3 regions of the Virgibacillus sp. M23 genome follow, and region 3 is predicted to be linked to each of the others. Evidence: riboswitches for the same ligand, from Rfam matches in the RefSeq annotation. Region 3 holds a riboswitch; each other region holds the start of a gene.
The links. Region 3 has a riboswitch for S-adenosylmethionine ahead of RVS70_RS16785 (O-acetylhomoserine aminocarboxypropyltransferase/cysteine synthase family protein). Riboswitches for the same ligand answer to the same signal wherever they lie in the genome.
Positions count from the first base shown of each region.

Region 1: another riboswitch for S-adenosylmethionine. It lies ahead of RVS70_RS03530 (methionine ABC transporter ATP-binding protein); the one in region 3 lies ahead of RVS70_RS16785 (O-acetylhomoserine aminocarboxypropyltransferase/cysteine synthase family protein).
Region 2: another riboswitch for S-adenosylmethionine. It lies ahead of metK (methionine adenosyltransferase); the one in region 3 lies ahead of RVS70_RS16785 (O-acetylhomoserine aminocarboxypropyltransferase/cysteine synthase family protein).

Region 1 is NZ_JAWDHA010000006.1:12,466-18,146, forward strand. Features, by position in the region: gene RVS70_RS03510 (arsenate reductase family protein) at 1-90, shown strand, start outside; gene gcvH (glycine cleavage system protein GcvH) at 290-673, shown strand; gene RVS70_RS03520 (toprim domain-containing protein) at 901-1,257, shown strand; gene RVS70_RS03525 (thioredoxin family protein) at 1,316-1,639, shown strand; SAM riboswitch class I at 1,709-1,819, shown strand; gene RVS70_RS03530 (methionine ABC transporter ATP-binding protein) at 1,924-2,955, shown strand; gene RVS70_RS03535 (methionine ABC transporter permease) at 2,945-3,613, shown strand; gene RVS70_RS03540 (MetQ/NlpA family ABC transporter substrate-binding protein) at 3,653-4,492, shown strand; gene RVS70_RS03545 (hypothetical protein) at 4,766-4,936, shown strand; gene sufC (Fe-S cluster assembly ATPase SufC) at 5,213-5,681, shown strand, end outside.
Region 2 is NZ_JAWDHA010000006.1:111,278-116,958, reverse strand. Features, by position in the region: gene RVS70_RS04045 (class I SAM-dependent methyltransferase) at 1-556, shown strand, start outside; gene RVS70_RS04040 (tetraprenyl-beta-curcumene synthase family protein) at 750-1,832, opposite strand; gene RVS70_RS04035 (gamma carbonic anhydrase family protein) at 1,913-2,434, shown strand; gene metK (methionine adenosyltransferase) at 2,705-3,901, opposite strand; SAM riboswitch class I at 4,199-4,309, opposite strand; gene pckA (phosphoenolpyruvate carboxykinase (ATP)) at 4,578-5,681, shown strand, end outside.
Region 3 is NZ_JAWDHA010000053.1:13,186-18,866, reverse strand. Features, by position in the region: gene RVS70_RS16790 (SGNH/GDSL hydrolase family protein) at 1-101, opposite strand, end outside; gene RVS70_RS16785 (O-acetylhomoserine aminocarboxypropyltransferase/cysteine synthase family protein) at 576-2,327, opposite strand; SAM riboswitch class I at 2,482-2,602, opposite strand; gene rarD (EamA family transporter RarD) at 2,738-3,640, opposite strand; gene megL (methionine gamma-lyase) at 3,806-4,999, shown strand; gene cls (cardiolipin synthase) at 5,539-5,681, shown strand, end outside.

The DNA of each region.
Region 1 (5,681 bases), on a different contig from region 3:
GGCATGCTAATTAAGCGTCCAATTGTCGCAGATGACTCAAAAGTAACAGTCGGTTTTAAAGAGGAGATGTTTGAAAATACGTGGCTTTAATTTCTCTTTGAACAGAGCATGTTTAGGATAGACTTACGTAAAATAACAGACATAAAGAAACGTCCAAAATAAGACATGTATTTATGGACTTTTGGAAAAAACCGTATGAACAAATAATATGAAAAGTTAAAAAGAAATACTGGATAATTGCGCGTATACCTTGTATAGTAAAAGTGAATTACATATTGGAGGGGATAGTTTGAGCGTACCTAAAGAATTATTATACTCAAAAGAACATGAATGGGTAAAAAAAGAAGATGGAAAAGTTCGTATTGGGATTACTGATTTTGCTCAGGATGAATTAGGAGATATTGTGTTCGTAGAGCTCCCTGAACCTGGTGATGAATTAGAAGTAAATGAACCATTTGGTAGTGTAGAATCAGTGAAAACAGTTTCTGAATTATATGCTCCAATTAGCGGTAAGGTTATTGAAGTGAATGAAGAGCTAGAGGATAGCCCTGAATTCGTAAATGAATCTCCTTACGAGAAAGCTTGGATGGTCGTGATTGAACCATCTGAAGAGACAGAGCTTGATGATTTATTATCTGCTGATGCATATGATGAGATCGTAAATCAAGACTAATTGCATATCAGAAAAATAAATGGCTGATAAACAACCTTTGGTTGGAATCAGCCATGTTTTTACAGCTATACTAATTGCTCAACATTACGAATTGGACGTATCACTAAATAACTACATTTCATCATATAATAAAGGAAACTCACATTTCGAAAAGACAACTACTGATAACATAGTAGAAGTGAGCGATATTAAAACCTTCCGCTTGATTTACTGAGGAGTGCTATGTGATGATAACTGACGAATTAGAAAAAATTATTATCGTAGAAGGCTTAACAGATAAAAAGCAAATTAGAAAGGTTATTACTGACGATGTAACGATTATATGTACGAATGGAACATTAGGTGTTGAACGATTCGATCAAATGTTAGAGGATTACGCATTAGATGATAAAGACGTCTACATTTTAGTAGATGAGGATGAATCAGGCCAAAAACTGCGAAAGCAATTGGCAAGAGAACTACCACATGCAGAACACATCTATGTTAGTAGTGAATATCGAGAAGTGGCAACAACTCCTGAAAATATTTTAGCTCAAGTATTAGTGAGTAAACGAATCGCTGTTAATCCGATTTTCTTAATCTAAACAAGGTGTAAAAGTAATGGGTAGGACTTAGCAAGCACTATGAATTAGTTTAAATAAGGTGATATGTTTGCAACAAATTACAGCCGAACTTTTGAAAAGAGACCACTACCTTCTTTATATATTTACTCCTTTTTGTGGTACGTGCAATTTAGCAAGGTCCATGCTAAAGAAAATTGAGTCTGTACATCAAGAAGACATTTTTTATGAGATGAATGCATCCTTGTATCCAGAATTTATGCAGGATAATCAAATAGAAAGTGTACCGTGTCTTGTTGTTAAGAAGGATAATCGAATTGTAGAAAAAGTGTACGCATTTCATTCCATACCTAATATTTATCGATATTTATTAGATTATAAGCCGGAAATGTTTAAGAATAGTTAGCTGAAAATCGTTGACATTGTTTATACAGCATGCTAATATATCTTTTATCGTAATTAAATAGTTGAAAAACTCTTATCTTGAGCGGTGGAGGGACTGGCCCTATGAAACCGCGGCAACCTTCAAGCTATCATGCTTGAAAGGTGCTAATTCCTGCAAAGCCTAGGCTTTGATAGATGAGGGGACGAAAAGGCAAACAAACGTCTTTCTGTTCTCTTACAGAAAGGCGTTTTTAATTGTATTTAAGGACATAATACAAATGTATGTAAATAAAAGGAGGATTACGTGTGATATCGATACAGGGTTTGAGTAAGGTCTTTACTTCAAACAAAAGCAATACAGCAGCTGTAGATAATTTGACCCTTTCGATTGATCAAGGAGACATCTTTGGTGTTATTGGTTATAGCGGAGCGGGTAAAAGTACGTTCGTTCGATTATTAAATCGCCTTGAAGAACCAACCAGTGGTCGAATTACAATGAATGACAAGGAAATTACGACATTAAATAAACGAGAACTTCGATTAGTAAGGCAAGATATTGGGATGGTATTCCAGCATTTTAATTTGCTCTGGTCGCGAACTGTTGCCGATAATATTGCTTTTCCTTTGGAAATAGCTGGGATTCCTAAAGCGGAAAGGGATAATCGTGTAAAAACATTGATTGAGCTAGTTGGGTTAACGGGAAAAGAAACATCCTACCCCGCCCAGCTAAGTGGTGGTCAGAAGCAGCGAGTCGGTATTGCACGTGCCTTGGCAAATAAGCCAAAGGTTTTATTATGTGATGAAGCAACTTCGGCACTTGACCCAGAAACGACGAACGCAATATTAGATTTACTTGTTAATATTAATAAAAATTTAGGGTTAACTATTATTCTTATTACACATGAAATGCAAGTGATTCGAAAAATATGTAATCAAGTTGCTGTTATGGAAAATGGAAAGATTGTAGAACAAGGGAATGTACTCGATGTGTTTCTACATCCAAAGCAAACTGTTACTAAAAAGTTCGTCAAACAAATTATGGGGTCTGACGAGGAAGATAGTGATATATCACATGTTATGAACCGTTATCAAAATGGAAAGCTAATCAGACTTCATTTTGTTGGAGAAACAACGAACCACGCATTAATTAGTCAAATTATAAAAAAATATGGTGTGGACATTAGCATTTTACAAGGGAAAATAACGCAAACACAGGCTGGTGCCTATGGAACCTTATTTATTCAAATGGACGGTAATGAAAAAGATATGAACAAAGCTATTTCATTTGTTCGTGAAGAAACCTCCGTAGAATTGGAGGTTATCCACGATGCTAACTAATTTATTACCAAATATTAAAGTAGAAGATTTTATAGAAGCAACTTATGAGACTTTTTATATGACGATCATTGCTTTAGTTGGAACGTTTATTATTGGGTTATTGTTAGGATTGCTTCTATTCCTTACACAAAAAGGAGGAATTTGGCAGAATAGGTTATTAAATCTTGTTATAGCGACGGTAGTGAATGTATTTCGAGCTATTCCATTTATTATATTGATTTTATTGCTTTTCCCGTTTACTAACTTTTTAATTGGAACCATCCGTGGTCCAAACGCGGCGTTACCAGCATTAATTATTGGTGCAGCTCCATTTTATGGAAGGCTTGTAGAAATAGCACTGAGAGAGGTTGATAAAGGTGTCGTTGAGGCTGCAAAGGCAATGGGAGCAAAGACCAGTACGATTATTTTTAAAGTATTGTTACCTGAATCAATGCCAGCATTGATCTCAGGTATTACGGTAACAGCTATTGCATTAATTGGTTATACAGCGATGGCAGGTGCAATTGGTGCAGGTGGATTAGGCAGCTACGCCTACTACTCTGGCTTTCAACGTAGGGACTTTGATGTTGTACTTATATGTTCCATCATTATTGTATGCATTGTTTTTCTATTTCAATTTATTGGCGATTATGTATCAAGAAAGTTAGACAAAAGATAAGAACGATATAAAATGAACAAGTTAAGAGGAGCGAATAAAATGAAAAAATTGTGGTTATCCGTGTTAATTATTATAAGTTTAGGATTTGTGTTAGCTGCATGCGGCGGAGATGATGAAGCTTCCTCCGATGCAAATACGATTAAAGTAGGCGCTTCTAGCACACCTCACGCTGAAATTCTTGAAGAGGCTAAGCCATTATTAAAAGAAGAAGGCATTACATTGGAAATAACTGAATATGAGGATTACGTATTACCGAATGATGACTTAGCTAATGGAGAAATAGACGCTAATTATTTTCAACATATTCCGTATTTAGAGCAAACAATAAGTGATACTGGATATAAGTTGGATTATATCGATGGAATTCATATTGAACCCATTGGTGTCTATTCCAAAGGCATTTCGAGTATAGAGGAGATTCCAGAAGGAACAGAAGTAGTCTTAAGTAATTCTGTGTCTGATCGTGGTCGTGTACTAGGTTTATTTGAAAAGAATGGGATAATAAAATTGGCAGATGGAGTAAAGACATCAGAAGCAACGCTTGATGATATTACTGAAAACCCTAAGAATTTAACGTTTTCACCAGATTATGACCCAGCACTTTTACCAGAAATTTATGAAACAGATGAAGAATCATTAGTAGTCATAAACACAAATTATGCTATTGGTGCAGGGTTAATCCCAACTGACGATGCATTATTCATAGAAGATGAGGATTCACCATATGTTAATGTTATCGCAGTAAGAGCAGAGGATAAGGACAATAAAGCATTAAATAAGCTTGTAGACGTACTACATTCTGAAAAAATTCAGAAGTTTATTGAAGAAGAATACGAAGGTGCAGTCGTACCTGTTGGCGACAAAAAACAAGCAGACTAACGTTTTAAAAAAGTTACTTTTAACAAAGTGAATATCAACAATACATTGATCCAGCAGTTTGATGTAATAGCTTTTATGAAGAATAGGGAGTATATGTGCGTTATCAGTAGAAACTGTATGAGGATGTTTATTTGGCTTAAATAACCGTTAAATACTGATCAATAAACTGAATAATACGTTTAAATTCGTTTTGTTTTGGGAATCACCTCTGTGTTAACCTTATTATTGTCATAAAATAAGAAAGGATGATTCCCTATCAATAGCGGAATAGAAATGAATTACACTTCTGAAATGGAGAAGGCTATGCAACAGACGCATCATATCGGATTTGCTGAGTATGAAAGAAAGTTAGAAAAGCGATTGGCAATTGAAAAAAAGCGTCAGCAAGAGCATGAGAAGTGTAAGCATTTTGCTGCTGAGTATGACGGACACATGAAAAAATAATGAAATCGACTGAGAAAGTAAAGCGTTATTTAGAAATATAGATGAGAAAATAAAGGTACGTATGTACAATAAGCATACGTACCTTTTATTTTTGATGATAATTGGGTATGCATGATATCCTATTAAATAAAGGATTTATTATACAATACTGACTCTGTTTAAAAGAGTTGATAATAAATTCTAAATGCTTTAAGATTGTAATGAGAATAAAGTGAGAATGAATCTTGCATTCATTTCAAAGTAACAATAAAACTAATTGTATTTGGAGGTATCGATATGGCAGGATCAACATTAGAAATTAAGAATCTACATGTCTCAATTGAGGATAAAGAAATATTAAAAGGTGTAGACCTTACAATAAAAGGTGGAGAATTCCACGCAGTAATGGGACCAAATGGTACAGGGAAGTCTACATTAGCTTCTGCAATTATGGGACATCCGAAGTATGAGATTACAGAAGGGTCTGTTCTATTAGATGGTGAAGATGTATTAGAAATGGAAGTTGATGAACGTGCTCGTGCTGGGCTATTCCTCGCTATGCAATATCCAAGTGAGATCAGTGGAGTAACTACTTCTGATTTCCTTCGCTCATCTATAAATGCTCGCCGTGGTGAAGGTAATGAAATCTCATTAATGAATTTCATTAAAGAAATGGATAGTGCGCTTGACTATCTTGACATTGATAAAAACATGGCACAACGATACTTAAACGAAGGATTCTCCGGTGGAGAGAAGAAGCGTAATG
Region 2 (5,681 bases), on a different contig from region 3:
CGGAATATTACATTATGCCCATTATTTATTGGAAAATTCTATAGAAAAAAATGAGACGGTAATTGACGCGACTTGTGGTAATGGTAATGACACTTTATTTTTAAGTAAAGTTGTCGGTGAAAATGGACGAGTCATTGCTTTTGACATTCAACAGGAGGCGATTCGTTCTACGAAGCAAAAACTAGTAGAAAATAACCGTGAGAATGTCGACCTGATCCTTGACAGTCACGCAAATCTAAAAAAACACTTACCCTCCGAAGAAATTCTATTAGGTGGGGCTGTGTTTAATTTAGGTTATTTACCAAAAGGTAATAAATCAGTTATAACCAAAGGAACTTCAACAATTACTGCAATCGATACGATATTAAAGTATTTAAAGCGTGGTGGATTGATCGTAATTGTGATCTATCATGGACATGAAGGAGGAAAAGAAGAAAAGGAAGCTGTAATAAAACATGTCATGAGGTTAAATCAACGATGGTATCATGTTTTACAATATGGCTTTATTAACCAAAAAAATAATCCGCCTTTTATAATCGCTATTCAAAAAAGATAATAATGGTCTATCTCCATGCAAGGTACGCCTAGTTTCTGAGCGTGGCCCAACACGCGCCTATTTATCCACATGGGCAAATTTTGTAATTTCCTAGACTACCAGTAAAGTGGAGGACCTCCTCCACTTTTATGCTACTATACGTATTTTCATTTTCCCTTTTTATGAATATCATCCTTAAAATATCTCCCGCTACTCAATCCTGTCGACTACTAGTAACTAATCTTTTTAAGTAATAATAACTTCTCGTGTTCCAGTGAAAAAATTTCGAAGCTACTCCACTCGCTTTTAATAATTGTCGCTTCATTTGACGAGAGCCGTCAATTAACTTGACCTTTTCATCTCCTAAATACAACCCAACTAGACCCTGCAGTACCATTTGATGAAATGGAGCATCTGGTAGCATCGTTGAATTAACGTGAGCTTCTAATAAAAAGTGCCGAAATCGTTCCTGCATCGTGATTTGATCTGGGTAATAATTACAGAAGTTCAAATCTTCCTCTTCTTTATCCTCCACTTGGTCGATATAATAATCAAGTAAAATATGCAAGCACTGAATATATGGAAAATATCCAGATACTAATCGGCTTGCTCTGTCTGAACTAAGTCTCCCAGCAAACCCATAGCAGGCCAAACAATATATTCCAAGCGTAGATCCTGCTGCTGCTGAAAATTCATACCAGCTTAACGGATATGCATTCATATTCTCTGACCACTTTGTTAATCGTGGTATACGTTCTTCCATGATCACATGCTTGTGTACCTGTAAATCCATATACAATTTTGCCAATTTAAGCGCATGCTCTTGGAAAAGATCAATGTGATTTAGTGATGCTAGTGCTTCATTACAAGTTCTAACTAACTCTTTCAAATACCCTTTGTCATCTTTACTTTCAAAATACTTATAATAATCCGTTTTACTATCATTACAAGATAGTGCATCTATCATAGCATGATGTAACAATCGGAAATTTTCTGGATCCATAGAATTACTACGATCACAAAGATTATCTAAATAGTCACTTATCGTTTGATATGCAACAATAAATCGTACAGCTTTCTGCCAGTTTTGATGTGCTAATATGCTATAAACTGCTCCTCCTTGACAATGAAAACGTTTGGAAGAAATACTTGATAAAGCCTGAGTTCTCAATTCTTGATCGGGAATTTCCGCAGCACGTTTTTGCCAATAAACTAACTCTTTACTTACAGCTGGAAAAATTTTCAGATAAACGGTTGCCATTAAAATTATTGGGTTATTTGGTACATGATTGCTCAACTTGCTGCCTCCAATCTACATTGTCCCCGCTATAATTTTGTTATACTGTTTATATCACCATATTATCCAGGAGGATTCAAATGATACATTCATATAAAGAAAAACAACCACAAATTCATGAAACTGCATTTATTGCAGAGGATGCAACCATCATCGGTGACGTTACAATTGATGAATATTCTAGTATATGGTTTAAAACTGTAGTTCGTGGAGATGTTGCACCTGTGAAAATTGGTAAAAGAATTAGTATTCAAGATCTGTCCATGCTTCATCAAAGCCCTAATCTTCCCTTAATTATCGAGGATGATGTGACAGTCGGACATCAAGTGACCCTGCACTCCGCCATGATTAGAAACAAAGCTTTAATTGGTATGGGTTCCATTATTCTTGATGGTGCGGAAATAGGTGAAAATGCATTTATCGGAGCCGGAAGCCTTGTGCCACCTAGAAAAACGATTCCGCCACATACGTTAGCTCTTGGTAGACCAGCAAAAGTAATCCGAGACTTAACTCTAGAAGATTACGCGGAGATGGAACGTGTACGAAAATCATATGTAGATAAAGCAATCTACTACAAAAAATATACAAATTCCGGTAAGTAACTTCAAGAACAAAAGCGATTGGAGCTAGTCAACGGAGATAAAGGAATCACGGTGTGCTTGCAAGCCAATGATGACTTAGATTAGGGCGATTCGTGAAGTCACCTAGATTCTGTGCGCTGGAGCTGGACGCAGCTCAACACGCCTTCTTTATCCTTATGGAAAATATTGTAATTTAGACTATGAAAAAAGGCAGCCTAGAAGATTAAATCAGCTAGGTTACCTTTTTTCGTATCATAACCATTGTGAAGCTAAAGGATGATCAAGACTTTACTACTTAATAAGTGCTTTCAATTGCTCAACTTTGTCTGTCTTCTCCCATGGAAATAAAATGTCTGTTCTTCCAAAATGCCCGTAAGCAGCAGTATTTTTATAAATAGGTTTTTGCAAGTCTAACATACGAATAATACCTGCTGGTCGTAAATCAAATAATTCTCGAACAGCTTTTACTAGTTGCTCTTCATTTACAACACCTGTTCCAAAAGTGTTTATCGAAATAGAAACAGGTTCTGCTACACCAATGGCATAGGCTAGCTGTACTTCACAGCTTTTGGCAAGCCTGGCAGCCACTATGTTCTTTGCGACATAACGGGCAGCGTATGCAGCTGACCGATCAACTTTAGTAGAGTCTTTTCCACTAAACGCTCCGCCACCGTGTCTAGCATAGCCTCCATACGTATCAACAATAATCTTTCGACCTGTTAAACCTGCATCCCCCTGAGGTCCACCAATAACGAAACGGCCAGTTGGATTAATAAAATATTTAGTCGTCTCATCTAATAACTCATTTGGTACTATAGGGCGTATAACATGCTCTATCAAATCTTTTTCTATTTGCTCTGTAGCTATATCCTGATGATGCTGTGTAGAAATTACGATGGTATCAATTTTAACAGGTTGATCATTTTCATCATACTCAACGGTTACCTGTGTTTTACCGTCCGGTCGTAAGTATTCTAATGTCTTATCCTTCCGAACGTCAGCGAGACGCTTTGCCAACTTATGTGCCAATGAGATTGGAAGTGGCATCAATTCGTCTGTTTCATCACAAGCAAAACCAAACATTAAACCCTGATCACCAGCACCTATTGCAGCAATCTCTTGATCGCTCATTTTTCCTTGTCTTGCTTCCAATGCTGTGTCAACTCCACCAGCAATATCAGGTGATTGTTCATCAATGGCAGTTAATACTGCGCATGTCTCCGCGTCGAACCCAAATTTTGCGCGAGTATATCCGATTTCTTTTATAGTTTTACGAACAATAGCAGGTATATCTACATAAGTAGTAGTGGATATTTCACCCGCTACAAGAACAAGTCCAGTTGTAACAGTTGTTTCACATGCCACTCGGGCATTTGGATCTGTTTTTAATATCTCATCCAAAATAGCATCTGAAATTTGATCAGATATCTTATCTGGATGTCCTTCTGTTACTGATTCAGAAGTAAACAAACGACGATTAGCAGCCATGTTGCTAAATCCTCCTTCAAATATCGATTACGGAACTCTATTTATCAAATATGCTCATTCAGTAATAAGTACTAAGGTTAAACTGAAATAAGAAAGGCACCAGAAAGATTACCTACTACCGTATATTCTATTGTCACTCCTGGTTCACACGTACACGCAGGCGAATGACAATTTAGCTTAGAAATTGACTAATATGTTTATAATCGGGTTAAAGTTAGTCATCTACGTGTAGAATTTTTATAACTAATAAAAAAAGCCTTTCCCGCTTGTCATGAGGAAAGGATTGCTGGCCTTTCGCTCTTATTGTTCAAGGAAAAAAATCTCCTTGCATCAGGTTAGCACCTTTTCACTAAAGTGATGGTTGCTGGGCTTCATTGGGTCTGTCCCTCCACCAACTCTGAATAAGAGAGTATCCGTTCGAAACTTAGCTTATCGGAAGAAGCTTAATGTGTCAACTAGTTTAACTGTATTCTCAGAAGTTTTTTACTCATACTAAAGGAAAGAAAGATTCTGAACGACATTTTTTGCTGTAAACATTCAACATCTTATAAAAATTATTTTATATTTAGTATGGACTATTAACTTAAATGTGTTATACTAATAAACATATTCAGGATTATTTGGTCGTTCAACAAAAGAACGTGAATACAATTTCACATAAAGGCAGGTATTTAACATGAAAACGGTAGAAAAGTCTTTCGTAAAAGAATTATACACGCATAAACAGCTACAAACAAATTTATCCGTACCTCAGCTTGTTGAAAGAATTTTAGCAAGAGAAGAAGGCATGTTAACCGCAACAGGTGCAGTTCAAGCAACAACAGGATCTTATACCGGTCGCTCCCCAAAAGATAAATTTATTGTTACAGATGAAGTAAGTGAACAGCAGGTGGATTGGGGAACAGTAAATCAATCCATTGATGAATCTGTATTTGATCGATTGTATGAAAAGGTTATTTCCTATTTAAAAAATAAAGAAGAGCTATTCCAATTTAACGGATTTGCTGGTGCAGACCACGCGTATCGCTTACCAATACAAGTTATTAACGAATATGCCTGGCACAATCTATTTGCACGGCAGTTATTTATAACTCCAACTGCTGATGAGTTACTATCACATCAAGCTGAATTCACAGTAATATCAGCCCCTACTTTTAAAGCAGATCCTGAAGTAGATGGTACGAACTCAGAAGCGTTTATTCTTGTTTCTTTTAAAAAACGAATCATTCTAATAGGTGGTACCGAATATGCAGGTGAAATTAAAAAGTCTATCTTTTCAGTGATGAATTTCTTACTACCTCAACAAGATGTATTATCTATGCACTGTTCTGCTAATGTTGGCAAAGAGGGAGACGTGGCTTTATTCTTTGGTTTATCCGGCACGGGGAAAACCACCTTATCTGCTGATCCTTACAGAAGATTAATTGGTGATGATGAGCATGGTTGGGGTCCAAATGGAGTATTTAATATTGAAGGCGGATGTTACGCAAAGTGTATTCATTTATCTCAAGAAAAAGAGCCGCAAATTTATAATGCAATACGATTTGGTTCTGTCCTTGAAAACGTTATTCTTAATAAACAAACAAGGCTACCTGATTATGATGACACAACTTTAACAGAAAACACAAGAGCAGCCTATCCAATTGAAAACATTGATAATATCGCAGTGCCAAGTATTGCTGGGCATCCAAATACAATTATCTTCCTTACAGCAGATGCTTCGGGAACATTGCCGCCAATAAGTAAATTATCAAAAGAGCAAGCAATGTATCATTTCTTA
Region 3 (5,681 bases):
TCATTTAACTTTGGGTCAGGCTGATGTGTCAGGAAAAAGATAAGACTGATCCCTAAAAGCATCACAAAAATAGCACCGAAATAATAGTAGTTTTTCTTCATGTTTACTCACACCTATGCTGTTATGTTCATAACCTTTTTTCTTTATTGTCTCATGTATAAAATACATTCGAAAGTATTTACTATATATATGTACTTCATAACTTGTTCAATGAAGGAAATAAAGTGAAACCTCAATCCGCTGGGGCTTTTGTCTATCCCTTACTGATTGCTAGTACCACAAGGGTATGACCTAAAGGACTTTCAATTAATCGGACATTTACTGACAGTCGATCCCCACATTTACCCATATTGGTTTTACTTTATTGCTTGAAGTAGGGATCTTACTGCCAGTTATATACGGGATAAAATAAGATCGCCTTCAATAACAGGCGATCAGTAAGGGAAGGTTATTTATAATTTTTCCAATCGGTAGTAAAAGTAAACCTCCTTTCTAAAAGTGAAACAGTTTTGTTACATAAATAATTAGTTCTAAATTTCTAAAATTAGTTTGATTCCAGCATACTGTTTGCTCGTTCAAACATGAGTGAGGTCAGAAGCATCGTCTTGTGATCGCAATGCTAAAAACTCGTCATAAGGATTTTTTGCGGTAATAACAGTGATCCCAGCTGCTTTGGCATATTCTAAAGTACTATTTTGATAAGGCTGTTCCAACCATACTATTTTTCCTTGTTTATTTATAACTTGTTCGATAACACCTGATGGGAGGTTTGATTGGAGAAACCATACAGCATCAAGCTCAGTTGGAATAGCTGATAAGTCTCTGAACACATGCTGAGATTCTTCAGTTGTTGAATGACTTATATAATAAAGCTCAAAACCAATAGATTGTAGCTGTTTGACTTTTTCCCTTTCTTTCTCTCCTGCATCTTCCCAGCCGTATACGGCAATGGTTTTTTTTCGTATATTTCCATTATTACGATCAAACGGAGAGCTAAGTAGCCAACTGATAGCGACGGAATCATTGGTTGTTATCGTTTTTGCTTCGCCAGTAGCTTCAGCGATAGCAGCATCTAAGGTGTATAATAAGTCGGTAACAGACTCCAAACCAATCGATAGACGAATTGTTTCCTCCGTAACACCACTAGTTTTTAATTCTTCAACGGTTAGTTGTTGATGCGTTGTTGAAGCAGGATGAATAATTAGTGATTTTGCATCACCAACATTAGCTACATGTGACCATAATTCAATACATTCAATTAATTGTCGTCCAGCTTCTCTCCCCCCTCGAATTCCAAAAGTGATGATAGATCCAGCACCTTCACTAAAATATTTTTTAGCTCGCTTGTTTGATGAATGGCTTTGTAAACCTGGGTAGTTCACCCATTCGATCGCAGGATTTTTAGCTAAGTATTCGGCAATTATCTGTGCATTTTTATTATGTTGAGGAATACGAAGATGCAAGGTTTCTAAACCCTGTAATAGTAAAAAAGCATTATGCGGGCTAATACACGCACCAATATCACGCAATAATTGTACCCTTAATTTAGTAGCAAAAGCCGCAGGACCAACATCAATGAAACGGAGGCCATTATAGCTCTCATCTGGTTCTGTAAAGCCAGGGAATTTGCTGTTATTCCAATTAAACCTTCCGCCATCAACGACAACACCTCCAATGGTCGTACCATGTCCTCCTATCCATTTTGTAGCGGAGTGGACCACAACATCTGCTCCCCATGCTATCGGCTTAGCAATATAAGGTGCGAATGTATTATCAATTATTAAAGGAATATTATAAGAATGAGCTAAAGCAGCAATGGTCTCGACATCAAAGATGTGCAGACTAGGGTTCGTAATAATTTCACCGAAGATTGCTTTTGTTTTATCTGTGATAGCAGCTTCGACTTCATTCTTGTTCTTGCCATTAACAAATTTAACCGTTATACCATAGCGAGGAAGTGTGTTTGCAAATAGATTATAAGTACCACCGTATAAATTACTGTCAGCTATAATTTCATCTCCTGTACTAGCAACATTTAGGATAGCAAAGGTAATAGCTGCCATTCCAGATGCTGTTGCTACTGCTGCTACACCGTCTTCTAATTCGGCAATTCGTTGCTCGAAAGCATCTACGGTAGGGTTCCCTATCCGTGTATAAATGTTGCCCGGTTCGGTAAGGCCAAATAGATTCTGTGCGTGCTCCGTGTCACGAAAAACATAGGATGTTGTTTGATAAATAGGGACAGCTCTAGAACCCGTGGTTGGGTCTGGCACCTGACCTCCGTGTAGTAATACTGTATCTGGTTGTTTCTGGTGAAATTTTGCCATTATTCATTCCTCCTAGGATAGTTTGTAGTTCTGTATTGCCACGACTAGTATTGACGTGGCCAGTTACTGAATAGCAATCCTTGTGTCTGGAGGAAGAGGGGGAAAATGAAAAAGCCCTCTTCCTAAGAAGAGGGCTTGGATTTAACCGTTCCTCCTCTTATCTTCCAGATCATAAAATGGATCTGTAGGATGTAGCACCGTAAAAAGCAATATTTCATCGCTTTTTGGTTGCTGGGCTTCACAGGGCCTATTCCCTCCACCGCTCTTGATAAGAGATGTATTTTTCTAAATTATTGAATATTATATAGGTGTACATAATCTTTTGTCAACCACTAGTTTTAAATCGTAACAAAAGGCAGGCATAATACCATCGCCAAAACGTAAGAAAACCTAGAGCATGTTATATCTTTTTATACATGCTTTTTCCTCAGTGGTCTTCGGTAGCTCGTAAGCATAAAGTTTACTAGAGCTATCCAAATGAACGCGAAAGCAATTAAATGAGCAGAAGTAAAGGCTTCTTTATATATAAATACGCCTAGTAATAACATTAATGTTGGTGCAATATATTGCAAGAATCCGACCATTGCTAAAGAAATGCGTTTCGCTCCACTTGCAAACAGTAACAAGGGAATTGCTGTCATAACACCTGCACCCATTAATAATAGGTTCGTAGATGAAAAGAATTCATGAAGCTGAAAGGCGTTATCAGGGTAAATGGCTAGGTAAATAATTGCGAAGGGGAGAATAAGCATGGTTTCAATGGTTAACCCTATCATTGGTCCGATATCGACCTTTTTCTTCAATAAACCATACAGTCCAAAGCTGATGGCAAGTAATAATGACACCCAAGGAAACACACCATAGCTTATCGTTAAATAAAGCACACCGATTCCTGCTAGAATAAATGAAATAGTTTGACGGAAAGTAAAGGCTTCTTTTAATACGATAATTCCTAGTAATATGCTTATAAGTGGATTAATATAATAGCCCAGACTTGCTTGAACAACATGATTACTATTAACGGCCCAAATAAATATTAACCAATTTAGACTAATTACTAGCGTAGCCAAAGAAATACCAAATAGCTTCTTTTTATTATGAAGCAATTCCTTCCATTCCTTCGTAAAATCCGACCATTTACGCATAATGAGAACAAGTAAAAATGTGAAGACGAAAGACCAAATAATGCGGTGAGCTAATGTTTCCCCTGGAGAAACATGGTCAAGAAGCTTCCAATAGATTGGTAGAAATCCCCATAATATGTATGCTGATGATGTGTAGATCATACCGTTCCGATCCTGATTAGCGTTCATAAGGTTTCATCCCTTCTTCCGGTATAAAGTAAATCTATTTTAGAATTGCTCCAGAAAAAAAGCAAAGATAACGTCTCTAAAGAAAACGTATTCATTTATGCGTTTATTTGAATAGGATATATATAGGTGGTCAGTTTACAAGAGTTTACGTGAGGAGGAATGGATGTGAAGAAGAAAGAAAAGCAATTGGAGACGAAGGTTGTTCATGAAGGTTATCATTCAGAAGAGATGTTAGGAAGTTTAGCAGCTCCTTTATTTCAAACCTCTACTTTTACATTTGATTCAGCAGAACAAGGAGAGCGGCGTTTTGCAAGGGAAGAGGATGGTTTTGTATATTCGCGTTTAGGTAATCCTACTGTACAGCTTTTGGAAGAGCGGATTGCGGCATTAGAAGGAGGGGAGCGAGGGTTGGCTTTTTCCTCTGGAATGGCTGCCGTTTCAGCGGTATTAATTTCACTAACAAAAGCAAATGATCATATTCTTTGTTCTTCCGGGCTTTATGGCTGTACGTATGGATTGTTATCCATGTTAAAGGATAAGTATCATATTAATCATGATTTCTCAGAAATGAATTGTGAGGAAGAGGTTTTGGCTTGTCTAAGGCCAGAAACAACCTGTATTTATATTGAAACACCAATTAATCCCACCATGAAGCTGATCGATCTACAAATGGTAGCAACGGTTGCAAAGCGCTACCATATTCCGGTCGTTGTAGACAATACCTTCTCATCCCCTTATATTCAGCGACCACTGGAATTTGGTTGTGATGTTGTTGTTCATAGTGCTACAAAATATATTGGCGGACACGGAGATGTAATTGGTGGTTTGGTAGTAGGAAGAAGTTCATTTCTTGACGGTGTTGCCATGACGACACAAAAAGATATTGGAGGCGTTCTTTCGCCATTTGATGCTTGGCTATTATTAAGGGGTTTGAAAACACTGCCGATTCGGCTTGATCGACATTCAGATAATGCAGAAAAGATTGTGGAGAAATTAGGTACTCATCCAAGGATTTCAACTATTTATTATCCAGGTGATAGGGGGCATCCAAATTTTGCGATATATCAAAAGCAGATGAAGCGTGGTGCTGGAGTTATATCATTTGAATTAGTTGGGGATAAATACGATGTTCAACAGTTCTTAAATAACTTGGAGTTTTTAAAAATTGCAGTTAGCTTAGGAGATGCAGAGACGCTTATACAACATCCATCAACAATGACACATGCGGTTGTGCCAGAAGCTGAGCGTGACATGATGGGAATAACGGAGCAGCTGATCCGTTTATCGGTGGGTTTAGAGGCTTGGCAAGATATTTGGGAGGATTTGGAGCAAGCATTAAACAAGCTAGATGACAAGTAGCGAAGAAATAATACGCTTATGCTAGTAGTAGCTGGTATAGGTTTTTTTTTGACCTGGTTAAACAGTTCAAAGTAACCCTTAACGAAAAGACTGTTAGATATACAAAAACATAAGATACGCTGGTGTTATTAATAATGAGATCATATATAATGTTCATTCATGATGTCAGTACCACATTTATGAATCGTAAATACGATTTGATACGTAGAAAGGTTATGGTTTTCTTTCATATGAAGTGCTTTATAACAGCATCAAGGTACATAAAAAGGATAAAATTTAATACAATAAGCTAATATCATTTATTCTATAAATAATAGGTAGCGCTTGCATTCTGCTAAGCTAACGACAAATTAAAATGTATGCTATATTATTGATTGTAGAGGTGATGGATATATACTCTTTCTACTTTAGCGTAATTTGATGTCCTCACCCTTAAAAATAGGAACAGTCTAGTTTGGGGAGGATAATAGAAAATTGTTACTGGATAAGACATGGCACGAACTAAAACAATTTTCATGTAAGGGGGGATTTGTCAGACTATGGAAATACTGTCATACTTATTAGGATTTATTTTAATTTTTAATATTGCCTTAGGTGTTTCTATTATCTTTTTGGAACGAAAGGATGCTAGTGCTACATGGGCGTGGTTAATGGTATTATTGTTTATTCCAATTGCAGGTTT